Paraburkholderia fungorum: one gene and its partner. Each later gene encodes a partner of the first gene's protein in a complex. Links are inferred from orthologs where the notes say so. Each region holds a gene or a part of one and is shown on either strand. Other genes may lie near its edges.

Region 1 (7,015 bases):
AGTTCGGCGTCTTGCCGCCGCGCAGAATGATGTGGCAGTCCTCGTTGCCCGCCGTCGACACGATCGCCGAGTGGCCACCCTTCGTCACCGACAGGAAATGGTGCGGCTGCGATGCGGCCTTGATGGCGTCGACGGCGATCTTCACGTTGCCGTCCGTACCGTTCTTGAAGCCGACCGGGCACGACAGGCCCGACGCGAGTTCGCGGTGCACCTGCGACTCGGTGGTCCGTGCGCCGATCGCGCCCCACGAAATCAGATCGGCGATGTATTGCGGGCTGATCATGTCGAGGTATTCGGTGCCCGCCGGCAGGCCGAGTTCGTTGATGCGCAACAGCAGTTCGCGCGCGGCGCGCAGGCCGTCGTTGATCTTGAAGCTGCCGTCCATGTGCGGATCGTTGATGAGACCCTTCCAGCCCACAGTAGTACGCGGCTTTTCGAAGTACACGCGCATCACGATTTCGAGTTCGCCGGCGAAGCGCTTGCGTTGCTCGATCAGGCGGCCCGCGTATTCCATCGCCGCTTTCGGATCGTGAATCGAGCACGGCCCGATGATGACGATCAGGCGGTCTTCCATGCCGTGCAGGATCCGGTGCATCGCATTGCGCGAGTTGTAGATCACGTTGGACACCGTTTCATCGCAGGCGAATTCGCGGATCAGATGAGCGGGGGGCGTGAGTTCTTTCAATTCGCGAATACGGACATCGTCGGTGTTGTGCGGGGGCATGTTGTTCTCCTGAATCAGTTCTTAGCGTGTTCGCCTGCGTAGCGGCAGACGGCAATCAAAAAGTGTTCAACGACTAAATTTCAGATACGGTTCAAATGAATGGGGCGAAAAAAAACCGCCAGACTTAGCTGGCGGTTTTTCGGGAATTCTTGGTGTTTCGTGCACTAACACCCCTCTCGATCCGCCAGCGGTCTGAGATAGCCAAAAAAGTAAAAATAAAACTTGGCGGACATGGCGAAATAGGTCGCTGGTCAAAAAGGGTGAGTGACTTTATACCCCGCTGAGGCTCGGGTGACAAGCTGCAGTGGGTAAAAATGCGGAAAATCCGCATACTTCGCGCTTTCTGTGCGCGAAGTATGCATTTGCTGCAAAATCAGGCAGTGCCGCCAACCGTCATCCGGTCGATACGCAGCGTGGGTTGGCCGACGCCCACCGGCACGCTTTGGCCTTCCTTGCCGCACACGCCAACGCCCGAATCGAGCTTCATGTCGTTGCCGATCATGCTGACGTATTTCAGCGATTCCGGGCCGCTGCCGATTAGCGTCGCGCCCTTCACCGGATACGTGATCTTGCCGTTTTCGATCATGTACGCCTCGGACGCCGAGAACACGAACTTGCCGTTCGTGATGTCGACCTGGCCGCCGCCGAAATTCACCGCGTACAAGCCGTTCTTCACCGACTCGATGATTTCCTGCGGGTCCTTGTCGCCGTTGAGCATGTACGTATTGGTCATGCGCGGCATCGGCAATGCAGCGTACGACTCGCGGCGCGCGTTGCCCGTGACCGGCATCTTCATCAGACGCGCGTTCAGCGTGTCCTGGATGTAGCCCTTCAGGATGCCGTCTTCGATCAGCGTCGTGCACTGGGTCGGGTTGCCTTCGTCGTCGATATTGAGCGAGCCGCGGCGATTCGGCAGCGTGCCGTCGTCGACCACCGTCACGCCCTTGGCTGCAACCTGTTCGCCGATCCGTCCCGCGAACGCCGACGAGCCCTTGCGATTGAAGTCGCCTTCCAGACCGTGGCCGATCGCTTCGTGCAGCAGCACGCCGGGCCAGCCCGGTCCGAGTACGACGGTCATCGCGCCGGCCGGAGCCGGACGCGCGTCGAGGTTCACCAGCGCCGCATGCACTGCGTCGTCGACGTAACGCGACAGCACTTCGTCGGTGAAATAGCCGTAGTCGAAGCGGCCGCCGCCGCCGCCGCTGCCGATCTCGCGGCGGCCGTTCTGTTCGGCGATCACGGTGACCGACACGCGCACCAGCGGTCGGATGTCGGCCGCGAAGCCGCCGTCGCTGCGCGCGACCAGCACCACGTCGTATTCACCGGCGAGGCCCGCCATCACTTGCTGGATGCGCGGATCGCGGCCGCGCGCCATCTTTTCGATGCGTTCGAGCAGCTTGACCTTGGCGGTCGCGTCGAGCGAGTGGAGCGGATCGGACGGCAGGTACAGATCGCGCCCGGCAATGCCGGTCAGCGACGAGGCCGCCTTGATCTTCTGCTTGCCGCCGCCCGCCTTGGCGATCGAGCGCGTGGCGAGGGCCGCCTGACGGATCGCTTCGGGCGACAGGTCGTCCGAATACGCGAAGGCCGTGCGGTCGCCCGACACGGCACGCACGCCGACGCCCTGGTCGATGCTGAAGCTGCCCGATTTCACGATGCCTTCTTCGAGACTCCACGCTTCGCTGCGCGTGTACTGGAAGTACAGGTCGGCGTAGTCGATCTTGTGCGTGAAGATTTCGGCGAGCGTGCGGGTGAGCAGGGATTCGTCGAGACCGTAGGGCGTCAGGAGGATGTCCTTGGCGGTGGCGAGATTACGGATACCGGGTTCGATGATGTTCATGCGAAGTATGTTCTGCTCGATACGGAGGATTCGGTTAGCGCCCGGTCGCTATATGCGTGACGGGCGCCGCAGTTTCAATGTCGTTTCAGCTCAGCACGCGATGACGCCACGCGGGCAGGCTCTGTCGCACCTCGTCGATGCGCGCACGGTCAAGATTGCCGGCGACCACGCCGGCCCCTTCGTCGCGCACTGCAACGATCTCGCCCCACGGGTCGATCAGCATGCTGTGGCCCCACGTGCGGCGGCCGTTTTCATGTTGGCCGCCTTGCGCGGCGGCCAGCACGTAACACTGGTTTTCAACCGCCCGCGCGCGCAGCAGCAACTCCCAATGCGCGCGGCCGGTGGTGTAAGTGAACGCGGACGGCACCACGATCAGCGCGCAGTCGCCCATGCGCCGGTACAACTCGGGGAAGCGCAAATCGTAGCAGACCGACAGCCCGACCCGTCCGAACGGCGCCTCGAAGCTGCGGACCTCGTCGCCGGGACGGATGGTGCGCGCCTCGTCGAACGATTCCTGGCCTTTTTCGAAGTTGAACAGGTGGATCTTGTCGTAGCGCGCGACTTCGTTGCCCTGCGGGTCGAACACCAGCGTGGTGTTCAGCACGCGCGACGGTTCCGGTGCCGTGACCGGCAAGGTGCCGCCGATCACCCAGACCTTGTGCCGGCGCGCGGCATCGGCGAGAAAACGCTGGATCGGGCCGTCCTGCCAGGGCTCGCGCACGGCCAGCTTGTCCGTGTCCTTGAAACCCATGAAGCAGAAGTATTCGGGCAGCAGCACGAGTTGCGCGCCGTCGGCGGCGGCTTCGGCGATCAGGCGTTCCGCGTCGGCCAGATTGCGTTCGCGATCCGGCGTGCTCACCATCTGCAATGCGGCGACACGGAAGCTGCTGGCAGGAGAGCCGCTGGACCCCGCGGTGGATGAAAGTGGAGAGACGTGTGTTTCGCTCATGAGCGTTTCGAAAAACTCCCGGCAAGGCGGTGGCGCGGACTGCGGGCGCCACTTACGTCGTTGATGTCGTTCAGGACTGGCTGGGACCGCTGGGGCCGTACCGACTTTTTGAGACCGGCCCGACGCGCAGGCAAAGGGCCAGATAAAGTTCAGTTCGCTTCCACGGTCGAAGCGGGAGCGTCCATCTTACCGCGATCGCTCTTCACCCGCTCGACGTGCGGCTTCGCCCACGAACCGGTGATCGCATAGTCGCGCGCGAACATGTGCGACACCGAGTGCGACAGCGCCAGATCGGCCACCAGCGCACCCAGCCCGAACAGCGGATTGATCACCGTCGCGGCGATTACGCCCGCCCCAGCGCTGACAGTAGGGACGAGATGCACATGCAGATCCTGGGTTTCCTGCGCGAGATCGATCGATCCCTTCATCTCGGCGCGCGCCGGGGCGGTCACCAGTTTGAAGTTGTCCGTGCGGCCGATGCCGTCGTGAATCTGCGCGGTGCCGCTCACCTGCTTGAACGGCAGACCTTCGCCGATCACGTCGCGGAAATCGAGCGTGACGACGCGCGCCAGGCTTTGCAGACTCAGCACGCCCAGCAGCGTAGCCACACCTTGATCGATCTTCAGGATCTGGCCGTGACGCAGATCGACGGCGAGATTGCCGTTGAGCGTCGGATAGTCGATCGCGGTCGGGCCGCCGCGCCATACCATGCGGCCGGCCAGCGAACCTTCGCCGGCCTTGATCGTGCGCGGCTTGCCGAACTGTTCGAGCAACGCGCCCGCGTCCTTGATATCGAGCTTGAAATCGAACACCGTGCGGCGCTGGGCGGCTTCGTCGGCGGAATTGTCCGCGCCGGTCGAGGTGCGCCAGTTCGCGGTCGCGGTCAGCTTCGCGGCGGCGTTGGTGACGTCGAGCTTGTCGAGTTGCCAGACCGGCACGCCGTCTTCGGTGAAATTGTGCGCGTTGACTTCGAGCTTGCCGATGTTGCGGTCGCGCACGATCAGCTCGTTCACGATCAGATCGATCGACGGCATGTTCTGCGCGGGCGCCGACATCGCCGGGCCGAGCAGATCCTTGTCGGCCACCGATGGAATCACCACGCGGGCAAAGCGCGCCTGCAACTCGCCGGGCGACTCGCGGGTCGCGCCCGGTAGCCACGACACATGGCCGGACACCTGGTTCGACGCGATGTTCGCCTGCCACTGGCGATCCGCATGCGACGCGCCGACGATCACGTTGTCCCAGTGGCGTTTGAGCAGCGTCAGCGTGTCGATGTGCAGCGCGAAGCGGCTGGGCAGAAATTGCGCGACGGCCGGGTTCGGCGTAGCGGCGGTAGCGGGCGCGGTGGCGGTAGCGGACGTGACGGGCGCGGTGGCGGGGGTGTCGCGGTTGCGCATCTGCGTGACGAGCGCGCGCCATGCGTCGGCGTCAAACTCGGGTATGTCGATATTGGCGACTACCCCTTGCGACGGCAGATCCGCTGGCTTATTAACGCCGATCGCGCCGCGCACGACTGTCGGCGCGGCTTTCGGCTGATAGCGCAGCACATAGGTCGCGGCGATCGGCCCGAAGGTCAGGTCGGCGCGTTCCAGACCCGCTTCGCCGGGAGCCGGCGACGGGTTGACCGCGAAGTGCAGCGGCATGGCCGTGCCGAGCGGTTTGTCGAACGGCGCGGGGAAGTCGAGCCCGAGGCCGGTGAGGTCGGAATTCGCCGTCACTTCCGGCAACTGCCCTTTCGCGCCGCGCACGTTCAACGCGTACGGCGCGCTGCCGCTCATGCGCATCAGCACCTGCGCAGCGGGGCCATGCAGATTGAGGCCGCGTGCGGCATCGACGGCGATATGGCCGTTCAGGTTCAGCGCGTACGTGCCGTTCTGCCGGAAGCCGCCGTTCGCGTGCACGTCGCCGCCGAGGAACTGCCCGGAGAGCCGGTCGACCTCCGCCGTATGCTCGGTGAACTTCACGCGGCCGTTCAGTTGCGATAGCGGCGGCACGTTGTCTACGCTCAGCCGGTTGTTCAGGAAGCCCACCGCGCCTTCCACGCCGATGTGCGGTTTCGGCGTACGCGGAATGGTCAGTTTCAGCGCGAGCGACGCCGGTCCCTCGGCGCGAATCTTCTCGGTCTGGTGTTTGGCCATGATGCCGAGCGAGCTGTCGTTCACGTAATCGAGCATGTCGGCGAGCGGCCCGCGCCCGTTGCCCTGGATGATGAGGTTCGACGCCTTGGTGCCCAGGTCGTCGATCTTGCCGTTGACGCCGGTGAGCGCGACCCGCTTGTAACGTCCACGGTCGATATCGAAGCGCATCACGTTCTGCTTGAGTTCGAACACGCCGTCGATGTCGTCGAGCGGCGGCCACACGTTCGGCGTGCCGTTGCGCATGTTGCGCGGCGGGTAGGGCGACGGGTCGAACTTGCCGCCTTTGAACGGCGCATAGACGCGGAAAATCCCGGCGCTGGGGTCGCGCGCGTACGGGAACTTGGTCAGGTCGCCGTGTATTTCGATCGTCGCGCCATGCGACATGCCGGCCTGCAGGCCGTGGCTCAGATAGATACGCAGCTTCTCGCTGATGCTGGTCGGCAGATAGCGGTAAATGCGCGTGACCTGCGCGCGCTGGAAGTCGGCTTTGAGGTCGAGCGAGCCGCGTCCGTGGCCCGGATTGCTGTAGTCGGCGGAGGCAGTGGCCGCGACGTCCGCGTTCGACACGCCGAAGTCGGCCAGCTTCACCGTGAACGCCGGACGGTTTTCGCCCGGCGCTTTGGTACCCATGGTCCAGTCGGCGCGGCCATGCAGACGGTCGAGCTTCAGGCGCGGATCGTCGAATACGCCCGGCAGCGTGATGGCCACGTTGGAGGTGTCGAGAATCGCGGTGCCGTGGTTTTCGTCGGCATCGACGCTGCCCCACAGATTTTCGATCCCGGGGATGCCCGCGCGCGGGTGATTCAGCGGCGTCAACCCGGGCGGTGGCTCCTGGGCGGCCACGCTGATGCCTTGCAGATCGCCCTTGAAACGATAGCGCTCGATCGGCTCCGCGCCGGTCGGCCGATGATCGCTGCCCGCCTCGCCGGACTCCGGCTTGCCGCGTTCCACTTCGATCACATAGTTGGCAACGAGTCCGCGTGGATTGAAGCGCACGAGGCTGTTCAGCAGGGGTTTAGGCAACGGCAGCGCGCGGCTGAATTCCGCGAGAATGCCCAGATCGACGCGATCGCCGCTGACGCTGAGCAGTTGTCCGTGCTGCTGCGAGGCCATCCGGTAACGCCCGTTCAGCGTCGCGAACGCGAGCGTGCGGGTGAGCGGAGTGCCGTCGTCGAGCGGCGGCTGGCCGAGTTCGGCGCGCAGATTTTTTAGTTGCAACTGATAGTCGTCGCCATCGGCTTCGACGCGCCACGAGAAGTGAGCGACGGGCAGCAGCAGCTTCGGTTGCGTCGGACGAACGCGCAGCGCCACGTCCATGCCGGTGAGTTGCCCGCTCGCCGCCTTCATGCGGCCATCGGAGAAAT
Region 2 (7,011 bases), 2.1 Mb from region 1 along the record:
GGCGCGGCGGCGGAGCATGCCGCTGCCGAGCGCCGGTTGATCTACGTCGCGCGTACGCTCGACGAAACGCTGATCGCGCATCTGAAAAGCCGTGGCTGGCATGTTTCGGCAGCGCGTTCGGCCCATGAACTCGGGCGGCTGGTGAAGCCCGATCTGGCCTGCGCGGGCATCGTCGATCTGGCGAGCTTTCCGCCGCGCGATCTGGCCGGGCTTGAAGCCAGCCTGCGCCAGCAGCAGGTCGGCTGGATCGCGCTCGCCACCCGCGAGCGGCTCAATGATCCGCTGGTGCGGCGGCTCGTGCGCCACTACTGTTTCGACTACGTCAAAATGCCGGTCGCCCACGCGACGGTCGACTATCTGGTCGGCCACGCGTTCGGCATGATGACGCTGTGCGATCCCGAAGCCGCGCCGCCCGTCAGCGAATCCGGCGACGACGAAATGGTCGGCACCTGCGAAGCGATGCAGCAACTCTTTCGCACGATCCGCAAGGTGGCGAACACCGACGCGAGCGTGTTCATCTCGGGCGAATCGGGCACCGGCAAGGAACTGACTGCGCTCGCGATTCACGAGCGCTCGCCCCGCCGCAAAGCGCCGTTCATGGCGATCAACTGCGGAGCGATTCCGCATCATCTGCTGCAATCCGAACTGTTCGGCTACGAGCGCGGCGCGTTCACGGGCGCGAATCAGCGCAAGATCGGCCGCGTCGAAGCCGCCGACGGCGGCACGCTGCTGCTCGACGAAATCGGCGATCTGCCGCTCGAAAGTCAGGCGAGCCTTTTGCGCTTCCTGCAGGAAGGCAAGATCGAACGGCTGGGCGGCCGCGAATCGATTCCGGTCGACGTGCGGATCATTTCCGCAACCCACGTCGATCTCGAAGACGCGATGCGCGACGGACGCTTCCGTGCCGACCTGTTCCATCGTCTGTGCGTGCTGCGCGTCGACGAGCCGCCGCTGCGCGCGCGCGGCAAGGACATCGAAATTCTCGCGCATCACATTCTGGGCAAGTTCAAGACCGACAGCGCGCGCAAGATTCGCGGCTTCGCGCCATCCGCGATCGAGGCGCTGTACAACTACAACTGGCCCGGCAACGTGCGCGAGCTGATCAACCGTGTGCGCCGCGCGATCGTGATGGCGGAGAACAAACTGATTTCCGCCGACGACCTCGATCTCGCGCAATTCACGGAGCAGCAGACCATGACGCTGTCGCAGGCACGCGAGGCCGCCGAGAAACGCGCGATCGAAGCGGCGTTGCTGCGCCATCGGCATCGGCTGAACGAGGCGGCGGCGGATCTGAACATTTCGCGTGTGACGCTGTACCGGCTGCTGGGTCAGCACGGTCTGCGCGAGTTGAGCGCCGTCGACGAAAAAGCGGGGCCCGGCGACGACGAACCGGCACCGGCGTGAAGCCGGCGCTTCGGCCGGACGGGCCGCCTTGACGATGGCGGCGGCCCGTCAGGCGCGTCAGGTAGAATCGTCCGGATTACATTTCCCTTTTCCATTCGATGACGACGCTCACCCTGATCGTCGCTCGCGCCAACAACGGCGTGATCGGCCGCGACAACCAGTTGCCCTGGCGACTGCCCGAAGACCTCGCGTTCTTCAAGCGCACCACGATGGGCGCGCCCATCATCATGGGCCGCAAGACGCATGAATCGATTGGGCGGCCGTTGCCTGGACGTCGCAACATCGTCGTGACACGGGATGCCACCCGCCGCTTCCAGGGCTGCGACGCCGCCACCACGCTCGAAGACGCATTGACGCTGGCCGCACAGGATCAGGCACCGGAAGCGTTTCTGATTGGCGGCGCGCAGCTGTACTCGGAAGGCTTGCGGCAGGCGGACAAGCTGATCGTCACCGAAATTTCCGCCGATTTCGAAGGCGACGCCACCTTCCCGGAGCTGGACGAAAACGAGTGGGAAGAAGTCGCGCACGAAACGCATCGCGCGGACGCTCCGAACGACTTCGACTACGCGTTCGTCACGTATAAGCGCAAGGGCGTCTGAGGTTTCGCGGGCGCGAAGCCGACGCGAAATTGACGCGAAGCCGGAAGCCTCGCCAGGTCCGGGAACACGAAAAAAAACGCCACGCAAAAAATATTGCGTGGCGTTTTTTTGTTGGCAGCCGGGCGTTCAATCGGCTCGCGGCGAAAACCGCTTACTGTCCGGCAATCGTCATCCGCTCGATTAGCACCGAACCCGTCTGCTTGGTGCCGCGCGTGATCGTATCCGCGCCGACCGCGACGATATGGCGGAACATTTCCTGCAACGTGCTCGCCACCGTGATCTCCTCGACCGGATACTGGATCTTGCCGTTCTCCACCCAGAAACCCGACGCGCCGCGCGAATAATCGCCCGTCACGTAGTTCACGCCCTGCCCCATCAGTTCGGTCAACAACAGGCCTGTGCCGAGCTTACGCAGCATCTCTTCGAAATCGTCTTCGGGACGCGTGTTCGAGCTTTTGAACGACAGATTGTGCGAGCCGCCCGCGTTGCCGGTGGTCTGCATGCCGAGCTTGCGCGCGGAATACGTGGACAGGAAATAGCCTTCCACCACGCCGTCTTTCACGACCGAACGCTGTTTCGTACGCACGCCTTCTTCGTCGAACGGCGCGCTGCCCATGGCACGCGCGACGTGCGGGTCTTCGACCACCTGGATGTGCGGCGCGAACACCGGCTTGCCGAGGCTATCGACGAGGAACGATGTCTTGCGATACAGCGCGCCGCCGCTCGTGGCCTGCACGAATGCACCGAGGATGCCCGCAGCCAGCGGCGCTTCGAACAGCACCGGCACCTTGCGCGTATCGAGACCGCGTGCGCCGATGCGCGAGAGCGCGCGTTGCGCCGCGTAACGGCCGACCGCTTCGGGATCGGCGAGATCGGCGGCGTTACGGGTGGACGTGTACCAGTCGTCGCGCTGCATGTTGCGGGCGCTGCCGGCGATCGGCGCGCACGCAATGTAGTGACGCGAGTACGGATAACCGGCCATAAAGCCGCGCGACGTGGCCAGCACGAACTGCGAGTGCTGCGCCGAGACGCTTGCGCCTTCGGAGTTCTTGATCTGCGGATCGGTGGCGAACGCGGCGTCTTCCGAGCGACGCGCGATTTCGACCGCTTCATCCGCCGACAGATTCCACGGGTGATAGAGATCGAGATCGCGCGGATCGGTTTCGAGCAGTTCGGCTTCGGCGAGACCGGCGCAATCGTCTTCCGCCGTGAAGCGCGCGATGTTGTAGGCGGCCGCGACCGTGTCTTTCAGTGCCTGCGACGAAAAGTCGGAGGTGCTCGCATTGCCGCGCTTGTTGCCGATGAACACCGTCACGCCGACCATCTTGTCGCGGTTGTGTTCGATCGTCTCGACTTCGCCGCGCCGCACGGAGACGGACAGGCCGTCGCCTTCGGAAATCTCGGTTGCCGCGTCGGTGCCGCCGAGTGACTTCGCGTGACGAAGGATGTCCGAGGCGATTTCCTTCAGTTCATCCTGGGTATGCGGAAAAAAGCGCTGCTTGACGTCCATGTCTGCTGCCATTGTCGTTGCCATCCTGTTCGGGGCCGAGCGGCCCTTGAGTGTTTGCACATGCCACGCGCACGCGTGACCAAGCATCCCGCGATCATAGCAAGGTACGCGACGCCGTACCTGGCAATCACTTCGCATTTGCATGGGGATTTGGCGCGGGGAATGTCTGGAGTTTCAGCGGGGTGTCTGGTTGGGCACTCGCCGCACAGGAGCCGCACATGAGCCGCACTTTGGCCCCGTGAATTGCGAGTGCATTGCCCACGCCGGCCTGGCATTTACCTGCGATCGGCTAAAGGGCCTCGCGGCTGCTCGCGCAACCCGCGAAGCCCCGATTGCCGCCGCTTTGCGAGTTCGGCGGTGCCCGGCACGCTACAATATCGGTATGACACGCAAAACTCGCATTCAACCCATCGAGTCCGCCGAACCGGAAGTCGACGAAAACGGCTACGACCGTCCCAGCAAGTCCCAGCTCAAGCGCGAAATGCACGAGCTTCAGGAGCTGGGCGCGGCGCTGATCGCGCTGCCCAAAGACGCGCTCAAGCGCATGCCGATGCCCGAAAAGCTCGACGACGCCGTACGCGAAGCACGCCGCATCACCGATCACGAAGGCAAACGCCGCCAGGTGCAGTACGTCGGGCGCGTGATGCGCTCGCTGTTCGACGACGAAACCGCCGCGCTGCGCACCGCGCTCGACACCTACAACGGCGTCAACAAGGCCGAAACGGCCAAGCTGCACTGGATCGAACGCACCCGCGAAAAACTGCTCGCCGACGACGCCGCACTGACCGATTTCATCCGCCAGCATCCGAACGCCGACCCGCAGCAAGGCCGCACGCTGATCCGCAACGCCCGCAAGGAAGCGCAGCAGAGCAAGCCGCCGCGCTACTTCCGCGAACTGTTCCAGTGGATCAAGAACGCGGACGGCCCGTCGGCACAGTCCGATTCCGACGCCGACCCCGCGCTGGACGACGACGATGACGACCGCGACGATTAAACCCGCGGCTGCCCAACGCAATCATCCCGACGAAATCGTGATCGGCCTCGTGTCGATCAGCGACCGCGCGTCCACCGGCGTTTACGAGGACAAAGGCATTCCGGCGTTGCAGGAATGGCTCGGCACGGCGTTGACGTCGCCGTGGCAGGTCGTCACGCGTCTGATTCAGGACGACGCGCCGACCATTTCCGCGACGTTGACCGAACTGGTCGACGAAGTGGGCTGCGATCTGGTGCTGACCACTGGCGGCACGGGTCCGTCACGCCGCGACGTGACGCCCGAAGCGACGCTCGCGGTTGCGACCAAAGACATGCCGGGATTCGGCGAGCAGATGCGGCAGATCAGCCTGAACTTCGTGCCCACGGCTATTTTGTCGCGCCAGGTGGCGGTGATTCGCGAAACGGCGGATCACGCGGCGCTGATCATCAACTTGCCGGGTCAGCCGAAGTCGATCAAGGAAACGCTGGAAGGTTTGCGCGATGCCGAAACCGGCGCGGTGAAGGTGCCGGGCATTTTCGCGGCGGTGCCTTACTGCATCGACCTGATTGGCGGGCCGTATGTGGAAACCAGTCCGGACGTGGTGAAGGCGTTCCGGCCGAAAAATGCGGTGCGCGCGCCGCAGCAGGGTTAGACGTAATCCGGCGGTTCGCGGCTGCGGAGTGGGCCGGGAAAGCTGGTTCCCGACCTTTCACGAAAAGTCGTCAGCAGCGGCGGCGACCCAACGACAAGCACCGCTGCTGCATCAAACTACGCGCTTATTCAGCGCTACCCGAAGCTTCCGGCGCGGCCGGAATCAGGAAATGCTCACGGTAGTACTTCAGTTCGTCGATCGACTCGTGAATGTCGGCGAGCGCCGTGTGCATCGCGCGCTTCTGGAAACCCTTGTAAATCGCGGGCTGCCAGCGACGGCACAATTCCTTGAGCGTGCTGACGTCAAGATTGCGGTAATGGAAAAACTGCTCCAGTTCCGGCATCCAGCGCGCCATGAAGCGACGGTCCTGGCAGATCGAGTTGCCGCACATCGGCGATTTGCCCGGCGGCACGTACTGGCCGAGAAACTCGCGAATCTGCTCGACGGCATCGGCTTCGCTCACCGTGGACGCCTTCACACGGTCGATCAGCCCCGAGCGGCCATGCGTGTTCTGATTCCACTGATCCATCTTGGCGAGCGTTTCGTCGCTCTGGTGAATCGCAAGCACCGGGCCTTCGACCAGCCGGTCGAGCGTCGAATTCGTCACCACTACCGCGATTTCGATGATGCGGTCGGAGTCGGGCTCGAGCCCGGTCATTTCCATGTCCAGCCAGACAAGATTCATGTCGCTGCGTACGAGCGGCTGTTCGGTGGATGCGAGGATGTCAGTCATGAAGGCAACCCTGATGACCGGGCAAACGGCCGCTGTAAAAGCCGCCTGCCACGGAAATTGTTCGTATGAGATTTGGTTCTGGCGCCCGGCTGGAGCGCCGGTTTGAACGCCCCCCGCCGCGAGGCGGGAAGAAACATATAATTCTCGCATAGATACCACGGAATCCCCGGATGCCCACCCTGTACTTCACCGTTCTGTTCGTCATCGCCGTCGTCGCGATGGTCGGCACCAAACTATGGCTCGCGTCGCGGCAAATCCGCTTCGTCGCCGCACATCGCGAGCAGGTGCCTAGCCAGTTTGCCGGCACCATCGCGCTCGCCGCCCACCAGCGCGCCGCCGACTACACCATCGAGCGCACCCGTCTGACGATGATCGAGATCGTCGTCAGCGCAGCCGTGCTGATCGGTCTCACGCTGCTGGGCGGCGTGCAGGCACTCGACCTCGCCATCTCCGACTGGATCGGCCGCGGCTACGCCGGCCAGATCGCACTGGTCGCGGCCGTGATCGCGATCACCAGCGTGATCGACCTGCCGTTCGAGTATTACCGGCAGTTCGTCGTCGAACAGCGCTTCGGCTTCAACCGGATGAGCAAGGGCATTTTCTTCGTCGACCGTCTGAAGGGCGTACTGCTCGGCGCCGCCTTCGGCCTGCCGCTGCTGTTCGTCGTGCTGTGGCTGATGAATCAGGCCGGCAGCCTTTGGTGGCTGTGGACGTGGGTCGTGTGGGTCGCGTTCCAGATGCTCGTGCTGGTGCTGTATCCGTCGTTTATCGCACCGCTTTTCAACAAGTTCGAGCCGCTGAAGGACGAAGCGCTGAAAAGCCGCATCGAAGCGCTGATGCAGCGCTGCGGCTTCGCGGCCAAGGGCCTGTTTGTGATGGACGGCAGCCGCCGTTCCGCGCACGGCAACGCGTACTTCACCGGCTTCGGCGCGGCCAAGCGGATCGTGTTCTTCGACACGCTGCTCGCGCGCCTGTCGGGCAACGAGATCGAAGCCGTGCTCGCGCACGAACTCGGTCACTTCAAACGCCGTCACGTGATCAAACGCATGCTGGTCACGTTCGCGATCAGCCTCGTGATGCTCGCGCTGCTCGGCTGGCTCACGCAATGCGTGTGGTTCTACGAGGGCCTGGGCGTGCGGC

What was found. The genes of interacting proteins can lie anywhere in the genome.
Region 2: the proteins of tldD (region 1) and pmbA are in contact, whole or in part, in a solved structure (PDB 5NJ9), measured with the Escherichia coli proteins. The link is inferred for Paraburkholderia fungorum from one-to-one orthologs.

The regions. Positions count from the first base shown.
Region 1 is NZ_FNKP01000001.1:852,403-859,417, forward strand. Bases 332-3,305 are described here. They hold tldD (metalloprotease TldD), read right to left. Parts: upstream 2,565-3,305; coding sequence 1,098-2,564; downstream 332-1,097. Other genes in these bases: aroG (3-deoxy-7-phosphoheptulonate synthase AroG), read right to left, coding at 332-724; BLS41_RS03875 (carbon-nitrogen hydrolase family protein), read right to left, coding at 2,650-3,305. Outside these bases: more of aroG, read right to left, coding at 1-331; more of BLS41_RS03875, read right to left, coding at 3,306-3,513; BLS41_RS03880 (YhdP family protein), read right to left, coding at 3,663-7,015. UniProt on the Escherichia coli protein: Metalloprotease involved in CcdA degradation. Suppresses the inhibitory activity of the carbon storage regulator (CsrA).
Region 2 is NZ_FNKP01000001.1:2,929,682-2,936,692, forward strand. What follows is about bases 1,341-4,310. They hold pmbA (metalloprotease PmbA), read right to left. Parts: upstream 3,526-4,310; coding sequence 2,155-3,525; downstream 1,341-2,154. Other genes in these bases: BLS41_RS12910 (sigma-54 dependent transcriptional regulator), read left to right, coding at 1,341-1,404; BLS41_RS12915 (dihydrofolate reductase), read left to right, coding at 1,503-2,003; yjgA (ribosome biogenesis factor YjgA), read left to right, coding at 3,896-4,310. Also shown: more of BLS41_RS12910, read left to right, coding at 1-1,340; more of yjgA, read left to right, coding at 4,311-4,507; mog (molybdopterin adenylyltransferase), read left to right, coding at 4,488-5,138; orn (oligoribonuclease), read right to left, coding at 5,263-5,871; BLS41_RS12940 (M48 family metallopeptidase), read left to right, coding at 6,042-7,011.